One region of the Actinoplanes sp. SE50/110 genome, then DNA from elsewhere that is predicted to be linked to it. Evidence: predicted binding sites of a transcription regulator. Region 1 holds the regulator's gene; the other holds the start of a gene.
The links. The regulator HrcA, encoded in region 1, represses chaperone genes, less so after heat shock. The targets are predictions, from matches to a motif close to GGTTNGCACNCTCNNNNNGAGNGTGCNAACC.
Positions count from the first base shown of each region.

Region 2: groES (co-chaperone GroES) is a predicted target of HrcA. The motif match lies at 2,106-2,136, and genes of this name have one in related genera.

Region 1 is NZ_LT827010.1:1,465,170-1,471,164, forward strand. Features, by position in the region: gene ACSP50_RS06560 (PAS domain-containing protein) at 1-295, opposite strand, end outside; gene ACSP50_RS06565 (hypothetical protein) at 411-1,259, opposite strand; gene ACSP50_RS06570 (enoyl-CoA hydratase-related protein) at 1,311-2,087, opposite strand; gene hemW (radical SAM family heme chaperone HemW) at 2,115-3,317, shown strand; gene ACSP50_RS06580 (DUF4870 domain-containing protein) at 3,307-3,690, opposite strand; gene hrcA (heat-inducible transcriptional repressor HrcA) at 3,817-4,839, shown strand; gene dnaJ (molecular chaperone DnaJ) at 4,874-5,995, shown strand, end outside.
Region 2 is NZ_LT827010.1:835,064-841,058, forward strand. Features, by position in the region: gene groL (chaperonin GroEL) at 1-1,592, opposite strand, end outside; gene groES (co-chaperone GroES) at 1,667-1,981, opposite strand; gene ACSP50_RS03780 (methyltransferase domain-containing protein) at 2,198-3,376, shown strand; gene ybaK (Cys-tRNA(Pro) deacylase) at 3,400-3,882, shown strand; gene ACSP50_RS03790 (sugar ABC transporter substrate-binding protein) at 4,238-5,347, shown strand; gene ACSP50_RS03795 (ATP-binding cassette domain-containing protein) at 5,500-5,995, shown strand, end outside.

The sequences.
Region 1 (5,995 bases):
AGCAGGCCAGCGCGAGCAGGTCGATCAGCCGGGCCCGGTCGCCGAGCAGCGCGCCGCCGCGGGTGAACTGCAGCAGGCAGAGGGCGGTCAGGCCGAACATCACCAGGTAGAAGATGTCGGCCGTGCCCATCTGTCGATACGAGTAACAGACATCACCCGCCGCGAGCACGGCGACCGAGCCGGCGAGCAGCCACCAGGGGGCCTTCCGCGCCGGTCGATGACGGCGCACCCCGTGGATGATCGCGCCGACGCCACCCGCTCCGAGCAGGATCCATTCGAGCGCTCCCCAGAACACGCCCTACTTAGTACCAGGGGTGGTTGCGGACTGTCCATGTCGATGTATACGCAGCGCAATCCAGGTCGGAGCCTCCACGCACACGAGCGGTCACCGAAAGTTGCGGAGCGTGGTGTCAGTTGAAGACTTCGGCGACGACCCGGCCGTCGTCACGGGCCGCGGCCGTGGTTACTTGCTGCCACTTTCCGTCCGGGGCGTGCCACTCCAGGTCACCGAAACGTACCCGTTCGAGTCCGGTCGCGGAGGCGTGCGAGACCAGCCAGTGCGCGTATCGCCAGCCGGATTTCGGGTTGCTGACCGACAGGGTCAGGCCGGCTGCCTCCTCGCTGGCGGCGTCCAGCGTCCGGCCCCAGTCGAGTTTGAGGCCGGCCATCAGGGCGGCCGCCGCGGCCGCGCCGCGCAGCACCGGGGTGCCGGGCACCGTGCAGGCCACCGCGCCGGTGGCCCGGCCGAGCAGCGCGCGGGTCAGCACCCGGGACTCGTCGGCCCACTTCTCGTACGCGTTCGGGTAGGCCGAGCGCTGCACCTTCTGCGCCGCGTCGGTGACCCGCATCTGCTCGTAGCCCTTCACCTTCTTCAGGGCGGTGTAGAACCTGCCGGCCGCGTACCGGGGATCCTTGATCTGCTCGATGGTGCCCCAGCCCTGGCTGGGCCGCTGCTGGAACAGGCCGACCGAGTCGCGGTCGCCCTCGTCGAGATTTTCCAGCTTGGACTCCTGCAGGGCGGTGGCGAGGGCGACCACCACCGCCTGCTCGGGCATCTGCTTGCGGACGCCGACCGCGGCGATGGTGGCCGCGTTGGCCATCTGCACCGAGTCGAGAGTGACCTCACCGTCGGCGCTGACCGTGCACTCCGGCCCGAGTCGCGGCAGTTTGATCACCCCGGGCGCCTGGTGCAGGACGATGACCACGCTGACCACGGCGATGAGGACGAGTGCGCCGACCACTCCGATGACCGCTTTCACCCACACCTCCTCGCTGTCGGACGCCCAGCCTAGTCAACGCGCGCTCGAAGATCATTCCTGCTGTGTCGGGACCCAGTTCGGCTCCCGTCGTTCCTGACGTGCGGCGACCCCCTCGCGGCCCTCCGGAGAGGTGAAGTATCCGGCCGAACGGTCACTGAGATCAGCCAGTTCGGCCCGGATGGACTCCGACCGCGCCCGGCGCAGCAGCTGTTTGGTGCCGGCCAGGGCGAGCGGCCCGCCGCGGATCAGCGAGGCGCAGTAGCCGGCCACCGCGTCGTCCAGCGCCTCGGCCGGAACCGCCGCGCTGACCAGGCCGATCTCGGCGGCCCGGCGCCCGTCGAAGACGTCACCGGTGAGATAGAGCTCAGCCGCCGCCCGGGCCGACAGCCGGGGCAGCACGGTGGCGCTGATCACCGCCGGGATCACCCCGAGTCGCACCTCGGTGAAGGCGAACGTGGCCGATTCCGCGCAGACCGCGATGTCGGCCGCGCCGATCAGGCCCAGCCCGCCGGCCCGGGCCGGTCCGGCGATCCGGGCGACCACCGGCTTGGGGAACTCCCAGAGCGCGGCCAGCAGGTCGGCCATCAGCTCGACCGGCAGACGTTCACCGGGCCGGGTGGCGGCGGTCTCCTTGAGGTCGGCGCCGGAGCAGAAGACCGGGCCGGTGTGCGAGAGCACCACCACCCGGGTGCCCGGCGCGGCGGCCGCGGCGCCGAGCGCGGCCAGCAGCTGGGTGATCAGGGCGCGGGACAGCGCGTTGCGGTTGGCGGGACTGTCCAGGGTGAGGGTGGTCACCCCGGCGTCGGTGACGGTACGGACCAATTCCATCCCGGCACCCTAAGGCAGACTTGCCGCATGGCCGGCGCACTCCCCGATGGCGAACCCGTACCCGACGACGGGTCGCTCCCCGACGACGCCACGCGCGACGTGGGCGGACGGGGTTTCGCCGTCTACGTCCACGTGCCGTTCTGTGCCAGCCGGTGCGGATACTGCGACTTCAACACGTACACCGCCAGCGAGCTGGGCGGCGGAGCCAGCCGCGACGAGTACGCCGGCACCGTGCTGCGCGAGCTGGAGCTGGCCGCCCGGGTGATCCGGCCGGCCCGGGTCGACACGGTGTTCGTCGGCGGCGGGACCCCGACCCTGCTCAGTCCGGCGGACCTGGGCCGGATCCTGGAAGGCGTCGACCGGACGTGGGGGCTGGCGGCCGGTGCCGAGGTGACCACCGAGGCGAACCCCGAGTCGGTGGACCCGGCCGGGCTGCGGGCGCTGCGGGCGGCCGGCTTCACCCGGATCTCGCTGGGCATGCAGTCGTCGGCCGAGCACGTGCTGCGGGTCCTCGACCGCCGGCACACCGCGGGCCGCGCCCCGGCCGCCGCCGAGGAGGCCCGCCGCGCCGGGTTCGAGCACGTCAACCTGGACCTGATCTACGGGACCCCGGGGGAGACGCCGGAGGACTTCGACCGCTCGCTGCGCACCGTGATCGACGCCGGGGTGGACCACGTCAGCGCGTACGCCCTGATCGTCGAGGACGGCACCCGGATGGCCGGGCGGATGCGCCGCGGCGAGCTGCCCTACCCCTCGGACGACGTGGCCGCCGACCGCTACCTGGCCGCCGAGCAGGCGCTCACCGCCGCCGGCTTCGGGTGGTACGAGGTGTCCAACTGGGCGCGCCCGGGCGGCAACTGCCGGCACAACGAGCTGTACTGGACCGGGGCCGACTGGTGGGGGCTGGGGCCGGGGGCGCACAGCCACGTCGGCGGGGTCCGCTGGTGGAACGTCAAGCACCCGTCGGCGTACGCCGGGCGTTTGCAGGAGGGTCTTTCCCCGGGGCACGGCCGCGAGGTGCTGACCGCCGAGGATCGGCACGTCGAGGATGTGATGCTGCGCGTCCGCCTGCGGGAGGGCATCACGCTGGCGAAGGTCGACGCGAAGGCCGCGAAACAGGCGCTGGACGACGGCCTGCTCGATCCGGAGGCCTACGCCGCGGGCCGGTTGGTGCTCACCCTGAACGGGCGGCTGCTGGCCGATGCGGTGATCCGGGACGTCATTCCCTGATGAACCGCGCGGTGGCCGGGTAGTCGTACGGCTCGCCACCCAGGGCCCGGGTGCCGGCGATCAGGCCGAAGATGACCGCCACGGCCGCCGCGACCGGCACGATGACGGTGCCCACCGCGAGCCACCGGGTCGCCCAGCCGACCAGCGCGACGATCGTCCAGAGGATCTGGAAGTTCAGCGCCTGGACCGCCGCGGCCCGCACCGTCGGACTCCGGCCACCCTGGTTGAGCAGGGCGAGCAGCGGCGCCACCCAGCCCGCCACGCCGCCCAGGAGGGCACCCGCGGCACCGCCGACGTGTGCCGTCATCACCCAGTTCCGCTCCAGGCTGTAGCCGGGTCGCGGCTGTCGGCCGTACTGTTTCGGTTCCGCCATGACTGTCACGGTAGGTCCGCCGCCGTAAATACCGGAAGCGGTCCGTCCTTTCGATCATCGCGCTGCAGCCAGCGGCGACGTAGACTGGCACTCTGTCCGCGGGAGTGCCAGAGGGGGAGGGGTCATATGAGTCTGGATGACCGCAAGCTCGAGGTGTTGCGGGCAATCGTCGAGGACTACGTCAAGACTCGCGAGCCGGTCGGCAGCAAAGCGCTGGTCGAGCGGCATCAGCTGGGCGTCTCGTCGGCCACGGTGCGCAACGACATGGCCGTGCTGGAGGAGGAGGGCTACATCCGGCAGCCGCACACCAGTGCCGGCCGGGTCCCCACCGACGCCGGCTACCGGCTGTTCGTCGACCGCCTCACCCGGATCAAGCCGCTCAGCCCGGCCGAGCGCCGCGCGATCGAGCGCTTCATGGTCGGTGCCGTCGACCTCGACGATGTGGTGCACCGCACCGTCCGGCTGCTCGCCACGCTGACCCGCCAGGTCGCGGTCGTGCAGTATCCGAGCCTGTCCCGCTCCTCGGTGCGGCACCTGGAGCTGGTGCCGATCTCCACCACCCGGCTGATGCTCGTCATGATCACCGACACCGGCCGGGTCGAGCAGCGCCTCGTCGAGATGCCCGCCCCGGTTCCGGAAGGCGACGTGTGGGACCTGCGCCGCCGGGTCAACGAGAAACTCGCCGGTCAGCGCCTCGCCGACACCCCGCCCCTGGTGCAGAAACTCGTCGAGGAGTGCGCTCCGGAGCGCCGCGGTGACATGGCCTGCCTGGCCACCGTGCTGCTGGAGACTCTGGTCGACCGGAGTGAGGAGCGCCTCGCACTCGCCGGGACGGCCAACCTGACCCGCGGCGGTGTGCTGGACTTTCAGGGCACGCTGCGCCCCGTTCTCGAAGCGCTGGAGGAGGAGGTCATCCTGCTCAAGCTGATCGGGGATCTGGAGCCCAGCACCACCCGGGTCCGGATCGGCGACGAGAACGAGATCGACAACCTCCGGTCGGCGTCCGTGGTCAGCACCGGTTACGGACCGGGTGCCACGATCGTTGGTGGGCTCGGCGTGCTGGGGCCGACCCGGATGGACTACCCCGGCACCATCGCTACTGTTCGTGCAGTGGCACGCTACGTTGGCGACCTGTTGGCACAGAATTGACGGATCCGCGCAGACATTGAGGACTCCAAACCCCGTGGCCAAGGACTACTACGGAATTCTCGGCGTGAGCCGGGAAGCCACCGACGACGAGATCAAGCGCGCCTACCGCAAACTGGCTCGGCAATACCATCCGGACGTCAACCCCGATCCGGAGGCACACGAGAAGTTCAAGGACATCAACGCGGCCTACGAGGTCCTGTCCGACGACCAGAAGCGGCAGATCGTCGATCTCGGCGGTGACCCGCTCGCACCCGGCGGCGGCATGCCCGGCGGCGGACCCGGCGGCGCCGGCCCGTTCGTCGGCTTCCAGGACATCATGGACGCGTTCTTCGGCACCGCGGCCGGCGGCGGCAGCCGCGGCCCGCGCCCGCGGACCCGTCCCGGCGCCGACGCGATCCTCCGCCTCGAACTCGACCTGGTCGAGACCGCCTTCGGCGTCGAGGCCCCGATCACCGTCGACACCGCGGTGCTCTGCACCCAGTGCTCCGGCGCCGGCACCGCCCCCGGCACCCACCTGGCCACCTGCGAGGTGTGCGGCGGCCGCGGTGAGGTCCAGTCGGTCCAGCGCACCTTCCTCGGCCAGGTCGTCTCGTCCCGCCCCTGCCAGAACTGCTCCGGTCACGGCACGGTCATCCCGACCCCGTGCCCGACCTGCGCGGGCGACGGCCGCATCCGCACCCGCCGCTCGCTCACCGTCAAGATCCCGGCCGGTGTCGAGGACGGCATGCGGATCCGCCTGGCCCAGCAGGGCGAGGTCGGCCCCGGCGGTGGCACGGCCGGCGACCTCTACGTCGAGATCCACGAGCGGCCGCACGACGTCTACTCCCGCAAGGGCGACGACCTGCACTGCCGCGTCACCCTCCCGATGACCGCCGCGGCGCTCGGCACCCGGATGACCATCAAGACCCTCGACGGCGAAGAGAACATCGAGGTCAAAGCGGGCACCCAGCCGGCCAGCACGCTGCGGATCCGCGGCAAGGGCGTGCCACATCTGCGCGGCCAGGGGCGGGGCGACCTCTTCGTCCATCTGGACGTCAAGACGCCGACCAAGCTGACCGCCGACCAGGAGCGGATGCTGCGCGACTTCGCCAAGACGCGCGGCGAGGACATCGCCGAGCTGAGCAAGCAGGGGGGCTTCTTCAGCCGGATGAGGGAT
Region 2 (5,995 bases), 630 kb from region 1:
GCAGCCGCCGGGGCCGGCTCGGCCGGCTTCTCCACGACGAGGCTCTCGGTGGTCAGCAGCAGCGCGGCGATCGAGACGGCGTTGGAGACCGCGTTGCGGGTCACCTTCACCGGGTCGATGATGCCGGCCGCGGCCAGGTCCACGTACTGGTCGGTGGCCGCGTTGAGGCCGTGGCCCCAGCCCAGCTCGGCGACCTTGGCCACCACGACGTAACCGTCGTGGCCGGCGTTCTGCGCGATCCAGCGCAGCGGCTCGACCAGCGCCTTGCGGACGATCGAGACGCCGATCGCCTCCTCGCCGGTCAGCCCCAGACCACCGTCGAGCTCCGTGGCGACCTGCGCGAGGGCGGCGCCGCCGCCCGGGACGGTGCCCTCCTCGACGGCCGCCTTGGTCGCCGCGATGGCGTCCTCGATGCGGTGCTTGCGCTCCTTCATCTCGACCTCGGTCGCGGCGCCGACCTTGATCACCGCGATGCCGCCGGAGAGCTTGGCCAGCCGCTCCGAGAGCTTCTCGCGGTCCCAGTCGGAGTCCGAGGCCTCGATCTCCTTGCGGATCTGCGCGACCCGGTCGGCGATGTCGGCGGAGTTGCCGCCGCCGTCGACGATCGTGGTGTTCTCCTTGTCGACGACGATCCGCCGGGCGCTGCCCAGCTGCTCGACGCCGACCTGGTCGAGCTTGTAGCCGAGCTCGGGGGCGATCAGCTCGCCACCGGTCGCGATCGCCAGGTCCTGCAGGATCGCCTTGCGGCGGTCACCGAAACCGGGCGCCTTCACCGCGGCGACCTTGATGGTCTTGCGCAGCGAGTTGACCACCAGGGTGGACAGGGCCTGGCCCTCGACGTCCTCGGCCACGATGAGCAGCGGCTTGCCGGTCTGCAGCACCTTCTCCAGGAGCGGGAGCAGCTCCTCGATGCTGGAGATCTTCTGGGTGGTGAGGAGGATGTGCGCGTCCTCCAGCACCGCCTCCTGCGACTCGGCGTCGGTCACGAAGTTCGGGGAGATGAAGCCCTTGTCGAACTGCAGACCCTCGGTGACGTCGAGCTCGGTGTGCAGCGCCGAGCCCTCCTCCACGGTGATCACGCCGTCGCGGCCGACCCGGTCCATCGCCTCGGCGATCAGCTCACCGATGGTGGCGTCCTGGGCCGAGATGGTGGCCACGTTCGCGATCGCCTTGTGGTCGGCGACCTCGACGGCCTTGGCCAGCAGCGCCTTGGAGACGACCTCGGCGGCCAGGTCCATGCCGCGCTTGAGGCCGATCGGGTTGGCGCCCGCGGTGACGTTGCGCAGGCCCTCGCGGACCAGCGCCTGGGCGAGCACGGTCGCCGTGGTGGTCCCGTCGCCGGCGACGTCGTTGGTCTTGGTCGCCACCTCCTTGACCAGCTGGGCGCCGAGGTTCTCGTACGGGTCGGTGAGCTCGATCTCCTTGGCGATGGTCACGCCGTCGTTGGTGATCGTCGGAGCGCCGAACTTCTTGTCCAGGACGACGTTGCGGCCGCGCGGGCCGAGAGTGACCTTGACCGTGTCGGCGAGCGTGTTGACGCCGTGCTCCAGGAGGTGCCGGGCGTCGTCAGAGAAGCTGAGGATCTTCGCCATGTAGTGGTCCCTTCACGCACCGACGCCCTGCCCCGAAGATCCGGAACAGGGCGTCTGCGCAGTCAGTCAGGTCTTTACTTCTCGATGACCGCGAGGACGTCGCGGGCGGAGAGCACCAGGTACTCCTCACCGGCGTACTTGACCTCGGTGCCGCCGTACTTCGAGTACAGGACCACGTCGCCGACCTTGACGTCGAGCGGGACGCGGTTGCCCTTGTCGTCGATCCGGCCGGGGCCGACGGCGAGGACGGTGCCCTCCTGCGGCTTCTCCTTCGCGGTGTCGGGGATCACGATGCCCGACGCCGTGGTGGTCTCCGCCTCGTTGGCCTGGACCACGATGCGGTCCTCGAGCGGCTTGATCGCAACCTTGGTCGCGGTAGTCACGGGCATACCCTCCTGGGTACAGGTTTCGCCGGCCATGAGCCAGGCCGGTCAATGCCTCATGCCACCGGGCGGGGCCGTCGTCGCGGGTGCCGGTCCGCCTGGTGCCTAGCCACCTCGGCAGGGCCGGGGCGGCTGGCACCCTCATGTTGAGAGTGCTAACCGGAGATTATGCCGGAACTAGCACTCCGTCAACCAGAGTGCCAACCTGTCACGCCGGGGAGAATGCCTGGTGTGACCCCTGAACTCCTTGCTCTGCTGCAGACCCCGGAAGGTGAGCAGGCCCTGGCCGTGGCGACCGGGATGGGCGACGGCGAGCCGCTCGCCGCGGCCTCGGCCCTGCGGGCCCGGGGCTTCGGCGCGGAGCTGGCCGCAGCCGCACTCACCCAGGCTAGTTTGCGCCGCCGGGCGGCGATGAAATTCGGCCCGGACGCCGCCGGAATGTTCTTCACCCGGCACGGCCTGGAGCAGGCCACCCGGGCGGTGGTCGCGGATCGCCGGGCGGCCCGGCTGGTGGCGGCCGGCGTCACCAGCCTCGCCGATCTCGGTTGCGGCCTCGGCGCCGACGCGCTCGCCGCCGCGCGGCACGGGATCACGGTGTACGCGGTGGACGCCGACCCGGCCACCGCCGCCCTCGCCGCGGCGAATGCGCACGCCGCCGGCCTGGCCGACCGGATCACCGTGACCTGCGCCGACGCCACCACCGTCACGGTGGAGAGGTTCGACGCGGTCTTCGCCGATCCGGCCCGCCGGCAGAGCGGCCGCGGCCGGGTGTTCGACCCGAAGTCGTATTCGCCGCCCTGGGACTTCGTCGCCGGACTGGCCGGCCGGGTCCCCCGCACGGTGCTCAAGCTGGCCCCGGGGATCGACCACGGGCTGCTGCCGCCGGGCGCCGAGGGCGAGTGGGTGAGTGTCGGCGGCGACCTGGTGGAGGCGGCCTTCTGGTGCGGTCCGCTGGCCGCCGTGCCGCGCCGGGCGACCCTGGCCGGGGTCGGCGAGCTCACCGGCACGGGGGACCGGCGGGCCCCGGTCGGCCCGGTCGGCGCGTGGTTCTACGACCCCGATCCGGCGGTGGTCCGGTCGCACCTGGTGGCCGAGTTCGCCGAGCGGATCGGCGGGCGGCTGGGTGACCCGGAGATCGCCTACGTCTACACCGACGACCCGGTGGACACCCCGTTCGCCCGGCGGCTGGCGGTGACCGACGTGCTGCCGTTCTCGCTGAAGCGGCTGCGCGCGCTGTTGCGCGACCGCGGGGTGGGCACCCTGGAGATCCGCAAGCGGGGTTCGGCGCTCGTACCGGATCAGTTGCGCAAGGATCTGAAACTGTCCGGGCCGCAGGCCGCGGGCTTGGTCCTGACCCGGGTGGACGGTGCCCCCACGGTGTTGCTGACCGAGCACTCCTGAGGGCTCGGGGGTAGCGTGCGGTCATGCCGAAGAGGGCGGCCGGCACCCCGGCCACTGTGCTGCTGACCGCGCAGCGGGTGGCGCACACCCTGCACCCGTACCAGGTGTCGCCGGACGCGCCGAACTACGGCGCCCTGGTCGCGGCGGCTCTGGGCGTGGCGCCGGAGCGGGTGTTCAAGACGCTGGTGGCCGAGGTGGACGGTGCCCTGGTGGTCGGTGTGGTGCCGGTCACCGGCGAGCTCGACCTGAAGGCGCTGGCGCACGCGGCGGGCGGGAAACGGGCGGCGCTGGCCGACCGGGCGACGGCCGAGCGCAGCACCGGCTACGTCCGCGGCGGGATCAGTCCACTGGGTCAGCGCAGGCGACTGCCCACAGTGATCGACGACTCGGCGTTCGGTGCGGAGCCGATGTACGTCTCGGCCGGCCGCCGCGGTCTGCAGGTGAGCCTGGCGCCGGCCGACCTGGTCCGGTTGACCAGCGCCACCGTCGCGGCCATCCGGGCGTGACGGCTCGTCCCGCCGGCGCCGTGCGATGACCGTCAGGTTTGTCCGGCCGACCTTGCCGGATCCGGCTCCCTCGCGGCCGATTCTTACTTAGCGTTACGTCATGCGTTGGGGAACGCCACTTTCCGGGGCAGGTCGTACCGGTTCCGGCCCGGCCGTGTTGCGGGATTGTTATCCAGCGTTACGAGATAGATCTCCGCAGTGGCTTGTGTTCCAGGCCACCGTCGGAATACGTTGCCGGGCACAACAAACCGGTTCCTGATCCATCGGCGCCCAGGGGAGCGACACTCCCAGGCACGCACCACCCCTGAAAAATCCGAACGAAGGCCCGGATTTACCCCCCGAAAGGACATACGGAATGCGTAAGGGACTGTTCGCCCTTGCCGCGGTCGGCCTGCTGGCCACCGGAAGCATGGCCGCCTGTGGCGACAAGAAGGACGACACGACCCCGAGCTCGGGCGGCAGCAACGCCGCTTCGGCGGGCAAGGTCGGCGTCATCCTCCCCGACACCAAGAGCTCGGCTCGCTGGGCGACCGCGGACCTCAAGTACCTGACCGACGCGTTCAAGGCGGCCGGCGTCGACGCCGACATCCAGAACGCGCAGGGCGACAAGACCCAGTTCGCGAGCATCGCCGACGGCATGATCTCGAAGGGCGTCAAGGTCCTGGTCATCGTCAACCTGGACTCGGGTTCCGGTGCCGCGGTGCTGAAGAAGGCCAAGGACGCGGGTATCGCGACGATCGACTACGACCGTCTGACCCTCAACGGTGGCGCGGACTTCTACGTGTCCTTCGACAACACCAAGGTCGGCCAGCTGCAGGGCCAGGGCCTGGTCGACTGCCTGACCGCGGCCAAGGTCACCAAGCCGGTCATCGCCGAGCTCAACGGCTCGCCGACCGACAACAACGCCACGCTGTTCAAGCAGGGCTACGACTCGGTGCTCAAGCCGAAGTACGACTCGGGCGACTACGTCAAGGGCCCGGACCAGAGCGTTCCGGACTGGGACAACGCCCAGGGCGGCACCATCTTCGAGCAGATGCTGACCAGCAACAAGAACATCAAGGGTGTGCTGGCCGCCAACGACGGTCTCGGCAACGCGGCGATCTCGGTGCTGAAGAAGAACAAGCTGAACGGCCAGGTCCCGGTGACCGGCCAGGACGCCACCGTCCAGGGTCTGCAGAACATCCTCGCCGGCGACCAGTGCATGACGGTCTACAAGGCGATCAAGAAGGAGGCCGACGCGGCCTCCGCGCTGGCCATCTCGCTGGCCAAGGGCCAGGCGCCGACCACGGCGACCGGCAGCGTCACCGACCCGGAGTCGAAGAAGGACGTCAAGTCGGTCCTGCTCGACCCGCAGTCGATCACCAAGGCGAACGTCAAGGACGTCGTGGCGGACGGCTTCGTGACCAAGGAGGAGCTCTGCACCGCGGACTTCGCCAAGGCCTGCACCGACGCTGGCATCAGCTGACCATCGGCTGAACCAGCCCCCACCGTTTGACGGCTGAGGACGGCGCCGCCCACCTTGAGGTGGGCGGCGCCGGAGTCGGTTTCGCTGCCTCTCAGTGTCGAGGGGCGTCAGGCGCGCGATCCAACCGGTCACCGAGCGAAGGAGAACCATCCGTGGCCGCGACACCCCTACTGGAACTGCGCGGGATCAACAAGAGCTTCGGTCCCGTCCAGGTCCTGCACGACGTCGGACTCAACGTCTACCCGGGCGAGGTCACCGCCCTGGTCGGCGACAACGGCGCCGGTAAGTCCACCCTGGTCAAGTGCATCAGCGGTATCTACAACATCGACTCGGGCACGGCCGTCTTCGACGGCAAAGAGGTCGCCATCCACAGCCCCCGGGACGCGTCGGCTCTGGGCATCGAGGTCGTCTACCAGGACCTCGCGCTCTGCGACAACCTGGACATCGTCCAGAACATGTTCCTCGGCCGGGAGAAGAAGCGCGGCGTCGTCCTCGACGAGGCGACCATGGAGGAGATGGCCGGCGAGACGCTGCGCAGCCTCTCGGTACGCACCGTCAAGTCGCTGCGCCAGCTGGTCGCCAGCCTCTCCGGCGGTCAGCGGCAGACCGTGGCGATCGCCAAGGCCGTGCTCTGGAACAGCAAGGTCG